One region of the Neptuniibacter sp. QD37_11 genome, then DNA from elsewhere that is predicted to be linked to it. Evidence: predicted binding sites of a transcription regulator. Region 1 holds the regulator's gene; each other region holds the start of a gene.
What was found. The regulator sigma-54, encoded in region 1, starts transcription at its own class of promoters, with help from an activator protein. The targets are predictions, from matches to a motif close to TGGCACNNNNNTTGCTNT.
Positions count from the first base shown of each region.

Region 2: ACMXYT_RS16620 (CmpA/NrtA family ABC transporter substrate-binding protein) is a predicted target of sigma-54. The motif match lies at 3,079-3,096, and genes of this name have one in related genera.
Region 3: ACMXYT_RS02290 (acyl CoA:acetate/3-ketoacid CoA transferase) is a predicted target of sigma-54. The motif match lies at 3,849-3,866, and genes of this name have one in related genera.

Region 1 is NZ_CP180552.1:2,647,880-2,653,287, reverse strand. It holds gene rapZ (RNase adapter RapZ) at 1-538, opposite strand, end outside; gene ptsN (PTS IIA-like nitrogen regulatory protein PtsN) at 547-1,005, opposite strand; gene hpf (ribosome hibernation-promoting factor, HPF/YfiA family) at 1,022-1,312, opposite strand; gene ACMXYT_RS12320 (RNA polymerase factor sigma-54) at 1,371-2,885, opposite strand; gene lptB (LPS export ABC transporter ATP-binding protein) at 2,940-3,665, opposite strand; gene lptA (lipopolysaccharide transport periplasmic protein LptA) at 3,677-4,189, opposite strand; gene lptC (LPS export ABC transporter periplasmic protein LptC) at 4,179-4,751, opposite strand; gene ACMXYT_RS12300 (KdsC family phosphatase) at 4,764-5,282, opposite strand; gene ACMXYT_RS12295 (KpsF/GutQ family sugar-phosphate isomerase) at 5,282-5,408, opposite strand, start outside.
Region 2 is NZ_CP180552.1:3,510,493-3,515,900, forward strand. It holds gene ACMXYT_RS16605 (molybdopterin-dependent oxidoreductase) at 1-912, opposite strand, end outside; gene ACMXYT_RS16610 (ANTAR domain-containing response regulator) at 1,142-1,747, shown strand; gene ACMXYT_RS16615 (CmpA/NrtA family ABC transporter substrate-binding protein) at 1,765-2,790, shown strand; gene ACMXYT_RS16620 (CmpA/NrtA family ABC transporter substrate-binding protein) at 3,256-4,635, shown strand; gene ACMXYT_RS16625 (ABC transporter permease) at 4,709-5,408, shown strand, end outside.
Region 3 is NZ_CP180552.1:531,155-536,562, forward strand. It holds gene ACMXYT_RS02275 (helix-turn-helix transcriptional regulator) at 1-380, shown strand, start outside; gene ACMXYT_RS02280 (AEC family transporter) at 377-1,333, opposite strand; gene ACMXYT_RS02285 (SixA phosphatase family protein) at 1,377-1,883, opposite strand; gene ACMXYT_RS02290 (acyl CoA:acetate/3-ketoacid CoA transferase) at 2,158-3,810, opposite strand; gene ACMXYT_RS02295 (sigma-54 interaction domain-containing protein) at 3,972-5,339, opposite strand.

The DNA.
Region 1 (5,408 bases):
GAGGTACCCCATGTTTAAAGCCGAAGGACTCAAATTGAACTGAAAGCGTCTGCTCTTTTCGTTTAGCTACGCGGAGTTTAACTGTATCCCTTAGGTCATAAAGGGAGAGGCGTGTCGTGTCTATCCTGATATCCGCAAGGCTAGCAATGGGTTCAAGTAGCTCTGATTCGGATTGGATCGACTGCTGTAGATTCTTATGTTCATCTGAAAGCGGGTGTTTTCTTCGGGTTGAACTGTATCTTTTTAATAGCGTAGCTTCAGATGAATCGAGAAAAATTACTTCATATTCTGCCCATCGTTCTTGGCGAAGGTTAAGCAAAATTTGAGGGAATTTGGAAAGGTTGCTGAGTAGATTGCGTGCATCAATGCTGACCGCTATGCGATCCGGGTGACTAGGTTCACTACTCATTTGCTGGACTAAATCAGGTAGCAATAATGCTGGGAGGTTGTCTATGCAATAGAAGCCTATATCTTCTAGAGCTTGTAGAGCCGTACTTTTGCCGGAACCGGATCGACCGCTTATCACTACAAGCTTCATTTCACATCCTATGAACTAAGTTGGCAAATTGCCTGATAGAGCGCTTCGTTATCTGCAACACTTCTCAGCTGTTCTCGCACGCTTTCTTGGCTGAATAACTCAGCAATCGCGGCAAGAGTTTGTAAGTGTTCAGATGTAGCATCTTCTGGTACCAAAAGAACAAACAAAAGATCTACCGGTTTGCTATCTATAGCGTCGAAATCAATTGGTTGAGCTAATTTGATTAAGTAGCCTTTGGCATCGCTGCAGTCAGCTAGTCTGCAATGGGGTATAGCTATGCCATCGCCTATGCCAGTACTACCTAATTTCTCGCGGCCGTGTAAGCCGTTGAAGATACAAGATGCTTCTAGGTTAGGGTTTTGCTCTGAAATAATTTCAGATGCTTTTTCCAGAATTCGTTTTTTACTGCTCCCCTCAAGACCACATAGGGTGCTTGAGGGGGTTAATAGTTCATGGACCAGCATAATACGTTGTAGCGGAGGCCTATTTGTGGTTTTTGAGTTTTTCTTTATGTTTTATAACTTGGCGGTCTAGCTTGTCAGTCAGGCCGTCAATTGCAGCATACATATCATCGTGTTCGTGAGTTGCGAACAGTTGGGCGCCGGAGACATGCATCTCTGCATCTGCTTTCTGGCGCTGTTTTTCGATGCTTAGTGTTACTTGAACATTGGTGATGTTATCGAAGTGACGCTCAATTTTCTGCATTTTTTCTAGGACGTAGTTTTGCATTGAATCAGTCAGTTCAACATGATGTCCAGTAATATTAATCTGCATAGGTCTCTCCTACTTGAGTGGAGGCGTTTTGCCGCCGTCCTTATTTATTATCTCTTTATTAAACCAGACGCTTTCTCTCATTAGAAGGTGGAATTCCCATTGCTTCACGATATTTTGCAATGGTGCGCCTAGCAACTTTGAATCCTTGTTCATCGAGGAACTGCGCGATTTTGTTATCGCTCAAAGGTTTAGCTGTGTTCTCTGCTGCAACCATCTTTTTAATTAGGGCGCGGATTGCTGTTGAAGATGCTGCTCCGCCTGTAGCTGTACTGACATGGCTGGAGAAGAAGTATTTCAATTCAAAAATACCGCGTGGTGTGTGCATAAACTTTTGCGTTGTTACACGAGAGATAGTTGATTCATGCATCTCTACTGCTTCAGCAATATCGTGTAATACCATAGGTTTCATGCCTTCTTCGCCATGATCTAGAAAACCAGATTGTCGTTTAACGATCTCATTCGACACTTTTAATAGGGTTTCATTACGGCTTTGTAGGCTTTTAATAAACCAACGTGCTTCTTGAAGATGGTTTTTCAGATAGGTGTTATCCAAACTGTTATCTGCACGCTTTACTAAACCTGCATAACCGGAGTTTATTCTAAGTTTAGGCGAAACTTCTGGATTTAGGTTAACAGTCCAAACACCGCGTTGTTTTGTTACGATGACATCTGGGATGACATATTCTGCAGCGGTCTGGCTTATGCTAGCGCCAGGTTTAGGGTTGAGGCTTTGAATGAGCTGAATAACTTGTTGTAGCTGTGGCTCTTTTAGGCGCGTCTTGCGCATTAATTGACGATAGTCGTGGGTGCCTAGAAGCTTGATGTATTGATTGACCACTTTAATGGCCTCATTACGCCACGGTGTATCAGATGGAAGTTGGCGAAGCTGTATAGCTAAGCATTCACTAAGGTCTCGACAAGCAATACCGGCCGGATCAAATTGTTGAATACGATGCAGTACGGCTTCTATTTCATCAAGTTCAACTTCGTCACTCTCATCGGAATTTTGTTCCAAAAAGTGCTCATGAATCTCTTCAAGAGGAACAGTTAAATAACCATCCGGATTAATGCCATCAATAATGTTGGTCGCAATGAGTCGATCCAGATCGCTCATAGGCGTCAAGTTTAGTTGCCAGTGAAGGTGATCTTGTAAGGTTTCTTCTGCCGTGTCATTTGATTCAAACGAATCAAGATCTTCTTTACTTAACGTTGGTGTGGAAGATTGATAGGTGTCTTCCCAGTTACTGTCAGTAGATAGCTCTTCAGGAATGCTCTCATTCCAATTATCTTCAGCCGCAGGTGTGTCGTCGAAGTCCTGTTCTGCTGAAGTGTTATTCTCTAATTCTTCGGCAGCAGCGCTTTGATGTGTTTCTAGGTTGTTATCCTGTTCATTAGATGGTACATCAGTAGTGTTGTCATCCTCAGATACATCCAGCATAGGATTGCTTTCAAGTGCCTCCTGAATCTCTTGTTGAAGATCCAGTGTAGATAATTGCAGCAGGCGAATCGCTTGCTGCAATTGTGGTGTCATTGTGAGCTGTTGCCCAATTTTTAAATGAAGCGCTTGTTTCATAATACGGCGGCACTAACTCCAGAGGCTACAATCATCTAGTTATTATCTATGGGTTTATAAGGTGAATTGATCACCGAGATACGCATCGCGCACTGCTTCATTATTCATAATGTCATCAGGCTTACCATTGGCAAGTATAGTGCCTTCACTGACAATATAGGCACTTTCGCAGATATCCAGTGTTTCTCTGACATTGTGATCAGTAATCAAAATGCCGATACCTTTGGACTGAAGGTGACGAATCGTTTGTTTGATGTCATTGACTGAAATAGGGTCAACACCAGCAAAAGGTTCATCTAAAAGCACAAATTCAGGTTCGGTTGCTAAGGCTCTGGCAATTTCAACCCTACGTCGTTCACCGCCAGATAGGCTCATGCCAAGGCTATCGCGAATATGAGTGATGTGAAATTCTTCCAGAAGCTCATTCATTTTGGACTTGATAGCTTGTTTATCTAAATCTTTTCGTGTTTCTAGTATCGCGAGCAAGTTGTCTTGTACAGATAGTTTGCGAAAAATTGAGGCTTCTTGAGGCAGGTAACCAATGCCTTCACGAGCACGCCCGTGCATAGGAAGGGCTGTGATATCTTGATCTTTAATTTTAACTTGGCCACGGTCTGCTTGTACAAGACCGACTATCATATAAAAACAGGTGGTTTTGCCTGCACCATTGGGGCCGAGAAGCCCAACAATCTCACCGCTATTAATTTTAAGTGAGACGTCTTTTACTACTTCTCTTCCTTTGTAGCGCTTAGCTAAATTTCGCGCTTCCAATAAGCTCATTACAGCAGGCCTTATTTCTTCTTAGTGGGCTGAATGACCATGTTTACACGGCCTTTTTCTTTAGCGTCTTTTGATGTTGCACCAAAAGCATCCACAATTGATTTGTCTAGGTCATAAACAATTTTATTGCCAGTAAAGGTGTCTTTGCCTTGTACTACTTTGGCACTTTGCGTAATGGTTAATTTCTTTTTGTTAACCATATACACCATGTGTTTACCCCAAGCATCACTGAAGTCACCATTCACTTCTTGTTGTTGGCGGAAGTGAGCGGGTGCGCCTTTAGCGACTAATTTATCCACACCTTCGTTGGCGCGGTGCATATCTACATGGGCTGCTTCGATCAGCAGTGAACCTTGCTTGATAATGACATTGCCCTTATAGGTGGTGATACCAGTCGTGTCATTAATGCTAGCGGAATCTGCTGTGATGTAGATCGGCTTATCCTGATCATCAGGCAGGGCGAAACTGGTATTCGACGCAAGCAAACATAGTGCAACAAGCGTTTGTGATAACCTAATCAACATTTTGATGTGTTCCTTCTACCCTTGAATGCAAATTTAAAACACGGGTGTTGAAATTAATATCCATTCCAGTGCCTTGCATTAGAGTGTGTTCAGTTTCTAAATTCACTGGCAGGTCTGTTTCGGCGATATCTTTTTTGGGATAAATCGTCAGCGCTTCGGTGGTTAGCTTTTTGCTCGAGCGCGCATTTGAATTATCAATAACAATGACATTACCTGCAAGATCTATTCGGCTGTTATCGTCTTGTGCTGTGCCTGTATCTGAAGAAATGTTGACAACGGAGTTGTCGGATCGATAAAGATTGCTTTTAGGTTCAATCAGTAAATTTTGTTTGTCTGACGGACTATGTTCTAGCCGCGGCGTCGTTAATTCTTGCTTTAGATTGCCCTTAATGTCCCATTCTTTAACCGCTGCTTGGTCGACAAAATAATCCATCTTTTCAGATAGGGGGGTATTGGTTGTACCGTGTTCTTGAGGTGAGCCTGAAAATCCCCAATACAGTAGTATTGGGATTAAAATGGCAGCAGCGATAATTATGCGTAATTTACTACTTAGATCAGGCATTTGCAGGAACTTTTAAAGGTACTTAGCATGTAATTGTTCAAGTTTACCTTGAGCTTCAAGGATATGCTCGCAAAATTCTCTTGCAGCCCCTTCACCACCTCTGCGTAAGCTACACCAATCGGCATGTTGCTTAACCAATTCGTGCCCGTTTGGAACAGAGGCGCCGAATGCGCAGTGACGAATAGCGGATAGGTCCGGCAAATCGTCACCTATATAAGCAGTTGTAGCTGCACTATGTGAGGTGTTAGACCAAAGCTCTTCTAAAGCGATAAGCTTATCTTCGCGGCCTTGAAATAGGTAATGGATACCCAGTGATTTACTGCGAAGTTCTACTTGTGGGGAACTACGCCCTGTAATGATTGCAGTCTCGATTCCTGCTTCCATCAATAGTTTTAGACCAAGGCCGTCCAGTGTATTGAACTGCTTGACCTCTTGACCATTGGGGAGAAAAAGAAGCTGGCCGTTGGTTAAAATGCCATCTACATCAAAAACAGCAAGTGTAATGTTCTTTAGAGAAGTTGTTACTGTCATTAAATTACGCCTGCTTTAAGTAGGTCGTGCATGTTTAGAGCGCCAATTGGTCTATTTGATTCATCCGTCACAATAAGTGCGTTTATCTTCTTGGCTTCCATTATTTGTAGGCACTCAGCAGCTAAG
Region 2 (5,408 bases), 860 kb from region 1:
GGCATTAGAGTTATCGGTTCCACTAGCTGACTGGTTCACCCCTTGCGAATAGAAGGTCACAACTTTTTCAGTTTTGGCGTACCACTCAAAGAAGGTGCGCAACTGCATGATAGGCAGATCACAAGCTTTAGCCACGCTTTCAACATCTGGGAAAGTAAGCTCGGCATTAGCACGGGCATCAGCGAAGCCTTCAGTGAAGTTGGCGATATATTCGTAATCAAGATGATCATGACGCGCTAAGTAAGAAAGCAAACCAGTAAACAGAGAGCTATCGGTTTCGGCTTTGAGCTGAATATGCAGATCGGCGATATCACAAGTCGCGGTTCGACGAGGGTCTACCACTACTATTTTCAGATTAGGATTCTTAGCTTTTGCCGCTTTCATGCGTTGGAAAAGGATTGGATGGTTCCACGCAGCGTTTGAGCCGGTGATGATGATCAGCTCGGCTAGTTCTAGATCTTCATAGCAGCAAGGAACAGCATCGGCACCAAAAGCGCGCTTATAACCAGCTACGGCTGATGACATACAAAGGCGCGAGTTGGTATCGACATTGGCGGTGCCGACAAAGCCTTTCATCAGTTTGTTGGCAATATAGTAATCTTCGGTAAGGAGCTGGCCGGAGAGATAAAAGGCCACAGAATCGGGCCCGTGCTCCATTACGGTGCGCTTGAAACCTTCCGCGACTGTTTCAAGAGCACTGTCCCACTCAACAATTTCGCCATCGACGACTGGGTTGAGTAAGCGCCCTTCGGCCCCTAATACCTCGTTTAATGAGGAGCCTTTTACACATAATCTGCCAAAATTAGCGGGGTGTTCTTCGTTACCCTTTACTGCAACTACGCAATCGTCAGCAATTTCGGCCTTTACCCCGCAGCCCACGCCGCAGTAAGGACAGGTCGTTGTCGTTTGCATCTTTACCTCCAATAAAACTATCCAGGAGCAACGTAAATATTTGGCTTACTGGTCAGTTTTTTGGAATGCAGGCACCTGCATACCCTAAACTGAAGACAGAGTAAGCACGCACCGTTGCGCATCAAAATGTATTGCTCCTAGTACAGCAAAGCGCGTGCCATAAAGCGCCCGAATAACCATGGAACAAATATTGCTTTATGACAGGCTATCCAATTCCGGAACTGGATTAATGAGTAAAGTAAACTGTTTAAACGTGCTGTTGATCGATGACGAGCCCATTCGTGTGAATGCGCTTGAGAAGGCGTTAAATACGCTAGGGCACCATGTTGTCTGTCATCTACCTAACACCACTGATCTAAATAAGCATGTCGAGGAGAACCACCCCGACATAGTCATTATAGATATGGATTCACCTAACCGTGACACGCTGGAAAGTATGGCGACGATGAGCCAGAACAATCCACGCCCGATCGTTTTCTTTGCGGAACAACAGAACGACCGCAGGACGATGGCCGAAGCAATCAACGCCGGTGTCAGCGCTTATATAGCCGACGGCCTACAACCAGACCGCGTAAAAGCGATTATGGATACGGCGATTGCTCATTTCGATGCTCACAGTTTATTACGTGAAGAGTTGGAGAAAACCAGAAACCAACTGGCAGAACGCAAAACCATAGAGAAAGCCAAAGGCATGCTGATGAAGCATCAAGGCTGCGACGAAGAACAGGCATATCAAACCCTGCGTAAGCTTGCGATGGACCGAGGTCAGAAAATTCCCGATGTGGCACGAAATGTGATTGAAGTTTTACAACTGGCGAACGGCCTGAGTAAGTAAAAGAGATAGGAGCTGATATGTCAGAAGCACTGACACTAGAAAAAACTGACCTGAAACTAGGTTTTGTGGCACTGCTCGATTGTACCCCTTTGGTTGTTGCGCGCGAGAAAGGCTTTTTTAAGAAACATGGTTTGAATGTCATCCTGAGTAAAGAGTCCTCTTGGGCCTCTATTCGCGACAAAGTAAGTTTTGGATTATTTGATGCAGCCCATATGCTGGCACCAATGCCGCTGGCTGCAACATTAGGCTTAAACGGTAACCCTACACCGATGATGACGGCGTTATCCCTCAGCCAGAACGGTACGGCTATCACTCTATCGCAAGAACTGTATATAGCGCTGTCGAATAAGATCTCTGATTGGGATGACTGCGAGCAAGTAGGCCAACAGTTTAAAGAGCTGATCCAACAAAGCGGACGCAAACCGGTTATCGCAACCGTTTACCCCTACTCAAACCATCACTACCAACTACGCTTCTGGTTAAACCAGAACAACATCAATACCGAAGAGGATGTGCAGCTGGTCGCGGTACCACCGACCAAAATGCTAGATAACCTTTCCACCGGTCTGATTGATGGTTACTGCGTAGGTGAACCTTGGAATAGCTTAGCTTTAGTGCAACAGATTGGTGGCCTTGTGAGTACCGGCCATAAGATTTGGGGCTCCCATATGGAGAAAGTGCTGGGCGTCACGCAACAGTGGGCTGATCAACACCCAAATACCCACCGCGCTTTAATTAAAGCACTCCACGAAGCCTGCCTATGGGCAGAAGATCCAAGTAATCAGGCTGAGATATTAAAACTACTCGCACTGCCACCTTATTTAGATCAAGCAGCAGAGCAACTATCTAAGTTCACTCCACCCTATTCGATGGAGCAGCATTTCTCCGGCGAGAATGTGAACTGCCCAGATCCTGACCATGGGCTGTTCTTAATCGATCAGATGCGTAAATGCGGCCAGATTGGCGAGCAGGCATTTGATCAAGATGAGATCGTTCATAACGTCTATCGCAAAGATCTATATCACGACTGGATCGGCGCTTAAATCTAAATTGAAAAGAACAGGCTCAGTTCATAAGAACTGAGCTTTTTTTCTCTACAAAGCTCCGATCCTAAAACCCGCCCTTCTATTGATAATCTTTATTCCATTTAAAGCCCCTTTTTAAACCTTTCGCCCCAAAACAAGCTTCACTTGCCCCATTTTTGCTCTCGCACTTTTGCACCAACTTAATGACCAAAAGCCCTATTGTGCACCGCAACAAACCACGACCTAAACTTACAGAAACACACAGAACTACCATAACTTATTGTTTTTATTGAGTTCAATAAACTCTGGCACAGCATCTGCTCTATTAGATAACAAATGAGAGCACCAATGGCGGTGCACTCTAAAAGTTAAACATGACCCAGAAGGTCACAAAATTTGAAACTAGGCAAAGGCGCCTCGGCTGATCACAGTGATGTGATCATGTTCGGCGCCTTTTTGTTTTTAAGATTGGGAGAACGATCCATGCTTAAGAAGAAAAAGGCTCTACTAAGTAAAGTTATCAGCGGTGCAGTTTTAGCTGCATCATTAATTACCGTCCCTGCATGGGCAGCAATTGGTGAGCCTGAAAAAGAAGATCTGAAGTTTGGTTTTATCAAACTGACAGATATGGCTCCTCTAGCGGTTGCGTACGAAAAAGGCTTCTTTGAAGATGAAGGCCTCTACGTAACGCTAGAAGCGCAAGCAAACTGGAAAGTTCTTCTCGACCGCGTCATTGACGGTCAGCTTGATGGCGCACACATGCTTGCAGGTCAGCCGCTAGGTGCCACTATCGGTTTCGGTACGCAGTCTCATATCATCACTGCATTCTCTATGGACCTTAACGGTAACGCGATCACTGTATCTAACGATATTTGGGATCAAATGAAAGAGTATGTGCCTAAACAAGCTGATGGCAAACCAGTACACCCAATCAAAGCCGATGCACTAAAACCTGTTGTTGAGAAATATAAAGACGACGGTAAGCCATTTAATATGGGTATGGTATTCCCAGTATCTACCCACAACTATGAGCTACGTTACTGGCTAGCAGCGGGCGGTATCCACCCAGGTTACTACGCACCGCATAAAGGTGATACATCCGGTACGATCGATGCCGATGCCCTACTATCTGTAACACCGCCACCACAGATGCCAGCAACAATGGAAGCAGGCACGATCTACGGTTACTGCGTAGGTGAGCCATGGAACCAGCAGGCTGTATTTAAAGGTATTGGTGTACCTGTAGTAACTGACTACGAGATTTGGAAAAACAACCCAGAGAAAGTATTTGGTGTATCTAAAGCATGGGCAGATGAAAACCCGAATACTCACCTTCGTGTTGTTAAAGCGATGATCCGTGCAGCTAAATGGTTGGACGATAACAACAATGCGAACCGCTCAGAAGCAGTAAAAATCTTGTCTCAGCCTAACTATGTTGGTGCGGACTACGACGTTATTGCTAACTCAATGACAGGTACATTTGAGTACGAAAAAGGCGATAAGCGTGAAGTGCCAGACTTCAACGTATTCTTCCGTTACAACGCGACTTACCCGTACTACTCCGATGCGATCTGGTACCTAACTCAGATGCGTCGTTGGGGTCAGATCTCTGAACCTAAGTCTGACCAGTGGTTCATGGATATCGCGAAGAAAGTTTACCGTCCTGATATCTACGCAACAGCAGCTAAAGAGCTAATCGAAGAAGGTAAGATGACGCCAGACATGTTCCCAGACTTCAATACTGAAGATGGTTTCCGTGCTCCGCAGACTCACTTCATCGACAACATCACTTACGACGGTAAGAAGCCAAACGACTACCTGAAGAAGTTCAACATTGGTCTGCAACCAGAACAGAAAATCTAATCTGACTGGTTAAGCATATTCCTCCCCCTTGGTTTCGGGGGAGGAATTCAGGTCAACGAGGGAGTAGCAAGTTATGAGTAATACATCAGCACTATCAGGCATCAGTGCCTTTTTTGAAAATCCGAAAGACAATCTAAAGAAGTTCAGCAAAACCCTTCTGGTACCTCTGGTTGGTCTACTAATTTTCCTTTTCGTATGGGAGATCGGCGCGAAAAGCATTAATACATCCTTGGGCGCATTCCCGGGCCCAATGGCAGTGTATGAACAATCAATCAATTTGGTGAACGATCACCAGAATGAACGTAATAAAGAGGCCTCTTTCTATGAGCGCCAAGAGAAGCGTAACGCTAAGAAACTAGAAAAAGATCCAAACGCTAAAGTAAAAATTCGCCCTTACACAGGCAACCCGACGTTCTTTGATCAGATCGGCACTAGCCTAGTAACGGTATTGTCAGGCTTTATTCTGGCATCCCTGATCGCTATCCCTGCGGGTATCGTGATCGGCTTAAACAATACGCTTTACTCTGCACTGAACCCGTTAATTCAGTTGTTTAAACCGGTATCACCACTGGCATGGTTGCCGCTGGTTACTATGGTTGTCAGTGCGGTTTATGTCAGCAAGGATCCAATGTTTGCTAAGTCCTTTGTGACATCTCTAATCACTGTATCTCTATGTAGTTTGTGGCCAACACTGCTTAACACAGCGGTAGGTGTATCTAGCATCAGCAAAGATCTACAGAACGTATCTCAGGTACTACGTCTGAGCTGGTTCG
Region 3 (5,408 bases), 1.5 Mb from region 1:
AAGTCAGAGCGGTTTTGCCTACTGAACTTTACGACCAATATATTGAAGGCCCCGAATGGTTTGTTGTTCCTGGATTGCATCGACAATGGACAACGCAATACAGCGATCAGATTAGAGTCGCGATCAAGAATAGGTTTGTGATTGCAATTGGTTATCAACGAGAAGATAAACAACAATCCGAGCGTGAAGTTTGGCCTTTAGGTTTAGTGTACTGGGGTGCTGTTTGGACCTTGGTTGCTTGGTGTGAGTTACGCGATGATTTTCGTATGTTTAGATTGGATCGTATCCAATCGCTCACGCAATTGTCCCGTCATTTTGAAACTACAGATCAAATTAGCTTACAGACCTACCTTAAGCGTACAGAATGTACTGAAGCTTAAATGACACCTGTGACGCGCATGATATAGATGCCTGCCGATAGGCTAAGAATAGAGCCTATGGTCGTCATCAAGATTATATTCGCTGCTAGTTTCTCATTGCCTCCCATCGCTTTAGCCATCACAAAGCTAGCTGCAGCCGTTGGGCAGCCAAATAGAACCATTAGCATGGTTAAGTCTTGCCCTTTAAAGCCGTATGCCCAAGCGGCTAGCGTTAATATCAATGGAATAAAAAGCAGCTTTGATAAGGTCGCCCAAGTGGCTTGAGAAGATGTGCTGCGTAAGCTCTTCATGTTCAATGAGCCGCCTATAGCCAGTAGGGCTAAAGGTAGTGTCAAATTCGCAAAGTAACGCCCCGTTTTTTGTGCAATTTCGGGAAGTTGAAAACCAAAGTAAGAGAACGGAAGCGCCAGCAATACCGCAATGATCAGTGGGTTTTTTACGATCTCTAATACGGTTTTGCCAATACTTGCGCCACCTTGATGTTTGGCTGGCAGAGTTAATGCAATGATTGAAAGGACGTTAAATAGAGGAATCACGAGTGCCAGCAATAGGGATGCTTGAGCTAAACCGGAATCAGAAAAAAGGTTATAGCTCACAGCTAAACCAATAATGCCGTAATTACTCCGAAACGCACCTTGTATAAATACGCCTAAGTCTTCTGGTTGTTTGATCCAGCGCTTAGCGAGAAACCAAAGAGCGATGAAACTGATTAGAGTGCCAATTAAGACAAATCCTAGTTGTTCCGGATTAAAGACTGCGTGAAAGTCTGTCCGTGAGATGGACATAAAAACCAAGGCTGGCAGGGTGATCATAAATACGAGCTTTGATGCTGTATTTATGAAGGCATCATCAATCAGCCCAACACGTTTCAGTAGATAGCCTAAAAAGCCAATAAAAAAGATTGGGGCGGTAATACTTGCAGTAAAACTGAGCGATGAAAGGTAAAGATCCACAGGCACTCACTCTGGAATAAAGAGTACAGTTTATCATAGTTGCTTAGGTGGTAGTTGAAGCGTGCTTTTTCGGGTAATCGAATAAAATGCTGGTGGCGCAGCCCGCTGCTAATTCATGCCACTGGGTGATGCTCAGATGCATGTGAAGGACGGCTGCCGTTGGCAGTTTTTCTAAGTGGTTTTGAGTAAGCAAATCAGCTAATTGATGTAACGCTGGATTATGGCCGATTAGCATAATACTACTTAGATGATCTGATTGATTTTGCAAAAGGTACATCAGCGTTTCGGCACAAGATGCATATAGTTCAGGATGCATTTGCAACTGTTCGGGTTTTAAATTGAGCTGTCGATGGATCTCGGAGGCAGTCTTGATTGCTCTGTTAGCGTCGCTAGCTAAGATGAGGTCTGGCACGATGCCGTACTCATTTAAACGCTTGGCCATCTTTGGAAGGTCCCGCTGACCACGCTTGTTGAGAGGGCGATCAAAGTCATCTAGGCTGGGGTCTTTCCAGCTAGATTTTGCGTGGCGAACTAAAGTTAGCTTTTTCATAAAGCGCTCCCGCAGTTAGACGCTCTTTGGAGTATTGCTTTAGATAGCTGGAATTGCGAGTTAGGCTAGATGAAAAAACATCCGGAGAGCGGCCAAAAGACTAAAATCCGGGGCTGCGGTGAAGTGCAGTATAGATTTGAGTAATGATGTGAACCGCTCTCTGCAATAAGAATAGAGCCTTAGCACAAGTCCGCCGCACAGCGAGAATATGGCAATGGGGTCAGTACGTTGTGTACCTTCCCCTATCTTATTGCTGGATGATAAAAGGACGATCTTACGAAATTGAATACATCTTTGACGGTTGTGGGACCGGCTTTTGCGGTTGAAGGACGTTCTTCATTAATGCCCGCATCTGCTGCATCGGTCTGCTACCGGGTTGATTTAAGCGCATTGGGCTTTCACGGAATAGGCGCTCATCCATCGGAGTTAAGTGATCATCAATTAACGGCATAAACTCCATCTGATCCAGTACATCCTTCTGCAGATCGATACCTGGAGCAATCTCGGTTAGTAAAAGGCCTTTTGGCGTGAGTTTGAATACCGCACGTTCAGTGATGAAGGTTACTCGTTGTTGGCATTGCATGGCGTAACTGCCATTAAATGTGATTTGTTGAACAGCCTTTTTAAATTTCTTAAGAGGCCCGTTCTCTATCACTTTTAAGCCGTGCTCGTGCACTTCCAATAGTTGTTTGCCTGAGGTGAATGTGCCCAGAAAATAAACGTCTTTAGTGTTTTGGGTGATGTTGATAAATCCGCCCGCACCAGCGAGTTTGGGGCCGAATTTACTAACGTTAACGTGACCTTCTGGGCAGGTTTCAGCTAAGCCTAAAAAGGCTTGGTCTAAACCGCCGCCATCATAGAAATCAAACTGAGCAGGTTGGTCTACAACTGCTTCGGCATTACTTGTTGCGCCAAAGCTTAGTCCGCTAGCGGGTTGGCCGCCGATGCCGCCAGGCTCAACGGTAAGAGTGAAATCTTCTATCTTTCCTTCTTCAGCGGCAACGGCTGCTACTGTTTCTGGCATGCCAATACCAAGATTGACGACGGCACTATTTTTCAGCTCCATCAGCGCGCGACGTGCAATGACTTTTCTGGCGTCTAAAGGAACAGGCTTGCTTGCTTGAGCCGGTAGCGTAATTTCGCCGCTGTAGGCTGGGTTATAGACTTCGGCAAATGTTTGAGGGTGGTCTTCAGCATGGGCCTGAATGATATGGTCGACCAAAATACCCGGGATACGGATTCTATCTGGAGTTAGGTTATGCTGCGCAGTAACACGTTCAACTTGTACTAGTACCTTACCGCCACTGTTTTTAACGGCTTGCGCAATCGCTAAGGCATCTAAAGGCAGAGCTTCGCGTTCCATGGATATATTGCCTTTACTATCTGCAGTAGTACCTCGTAGCAGGGCAATATTAGGCTGGCAGTGTTTATATAGAAGCGCTTCTTCACCGTTAAGATCAAGTAGCTGTACCAGTTGCTCTTCTGTACGGCTATTTACTTTGCCACCTTCAAAACGTGGGTCTACAAAGGTGTGCAAGCCTACCCGTGTGAGCGTGCCTGGTTTACCTGCAGCAATATCACGGAACATGTGACAGATAACCCCTTGAGGGAGATTATATGCCTCAATTTTATTATCGATCGCCATTTTTCCTAGCGCCGGTGCTAAGCCCCAATGTCCACCGATGACTCGCTTTATCATCCCTTCATGAGCAAAGTGATTTAGGCCGCGAGTTTGGGCATCGCCTTGGCCGGCCGCATAAAGCAGGCTGAGATTGTTGGGTGTACCTTGATCTAGAAATCGTTTTTCGATCGCTTTTGCGAGAGTTTCAGCAAAGCCGATGCCGATAAAGCCGCCTGTCACTATGGTGTCATTTGATTGAATTAATGCTGCCGCTTGATCGGCTGAGATCAGCTTATTTTGAGACATCCTGAATACCATTTTTGTTATTTTTAATTCGTGTGTTTACAGCAAGGCAGGGGCCATGTTTTAAATATTGTTTAAAAACAATGGTTTATTTGTTTTTTTGGTGGATGGAATATAGATAAGTGTCTGTAAAAATAGACAGTGTGTTTTTTATGTCTAATTTTTTAGACGCTTTTCCCGTCTCTTAGGCGTTGATAAAGACTTGCTCTAGAGATACCTAGCAGTTTAGCCGCAGCTGTTTTATTGCCATTGCATTGCTGTATCGCTTCTTCAATAGCTGAACGCTCGTGCTCTTTACGATAGCTTTTGAGATTAGTTAAAGGGTTTCTTTGATGGGGCTGTTCTTCATTTGCGCCTAAATCAGGCGCTTCTATTGAAGAGCCTTCAGCCATAACACAGCCTCGTTCTAGGCGATTTCGCAGTTCACGGATATTACCAGGCCAGCTGTAGCTTTGTAGCCATTCTAGGGCTGACTGTGACAGAGGTAGTTCAGGTAGCTGCGATTGACGCTGAATTTCGCTCAACATGTGTTCGGATAGCAGTGGAATATCTTGGATTCGCTCTCTTAGTGGCGGTAGGTTGATCGGTAAGACGTTCAATCGATAGTAGAGGTCTTCTCGAAATAAACCTTGCTCTACTTGGTTGCGAAGATCTTTTGCGGTTGCAGCGATGATACGTACATCCACTTTCTCAAGGCGGTTGGAGCCCAGGGCTTCTACTTCACGTTCCTGTAGGACTCGAAGAAGTTTTGCCTGCATGGAGAGAGGCATCTCTGCAATCTCATCAAGAAATAGAGTACCACCTTCAGCTAGCTGGACTTTGCCTTTGCGTGCCTTTTTATCTGCGCCGGTATAAGCACCGGGAGCGGTGCCAAACAGTTCAGCTTCGGCAAGCGATTCGGGTAGTGCACCCATATTAATGCCGACAAAAGGTCCGCTGCGCCGTGTGGAAGCATGGTGGATGCCTTGAGCTAAAAGCTCTTTTCCCGTCCCGGTTTCGCCTAATAAAAGCAAGGTAGTGTCGAGTTGTGATGCTCTTAGTGCTTGGCGACGAAGTTGCTGTGTCTTCGGCGCATTACCGATCATGTCGTCCAAAGCGTAGCGGCTTGGGCGGATGATTTTCTCATCTTCAAATTTACGCTGCAGGCGAGCAAATTTGTCGAACAATGGTTGAAGGCTGTCTAAGTCGTCGTAAAAAATAAAACCAATAGCGCCGATAATCTCATTTTCTGAATTCTTGATAGGAAGGCGGGTAACAACACACCAGCGGTTGTTAATCTGCATCAGATCGACAAAGGAAGGTTTGCCGCTTTTAATGACTCGGGGCAGTTGAGTCGTGGGGATTAATTCTTCTACATTACAGCCAATTGGATCGATCTCTTCTGGAATAGCAACGAGCTTACGATAAGCATCGTTCATCCAGAGAATGGATGCTTTTTCATCGACTGCAATAGAGCCTTGGCAAAGACTGGAGAGTAGATCGAATAAGTTGTGATTATTATCTTGCTCAATCAGCTGGCGAAGTGAATGCATAGGAACCAATCGTGTTTAAGTTTCTATGACAAAACTACGCGTAACTATCTGGGCTGCCAAGTAAAATTT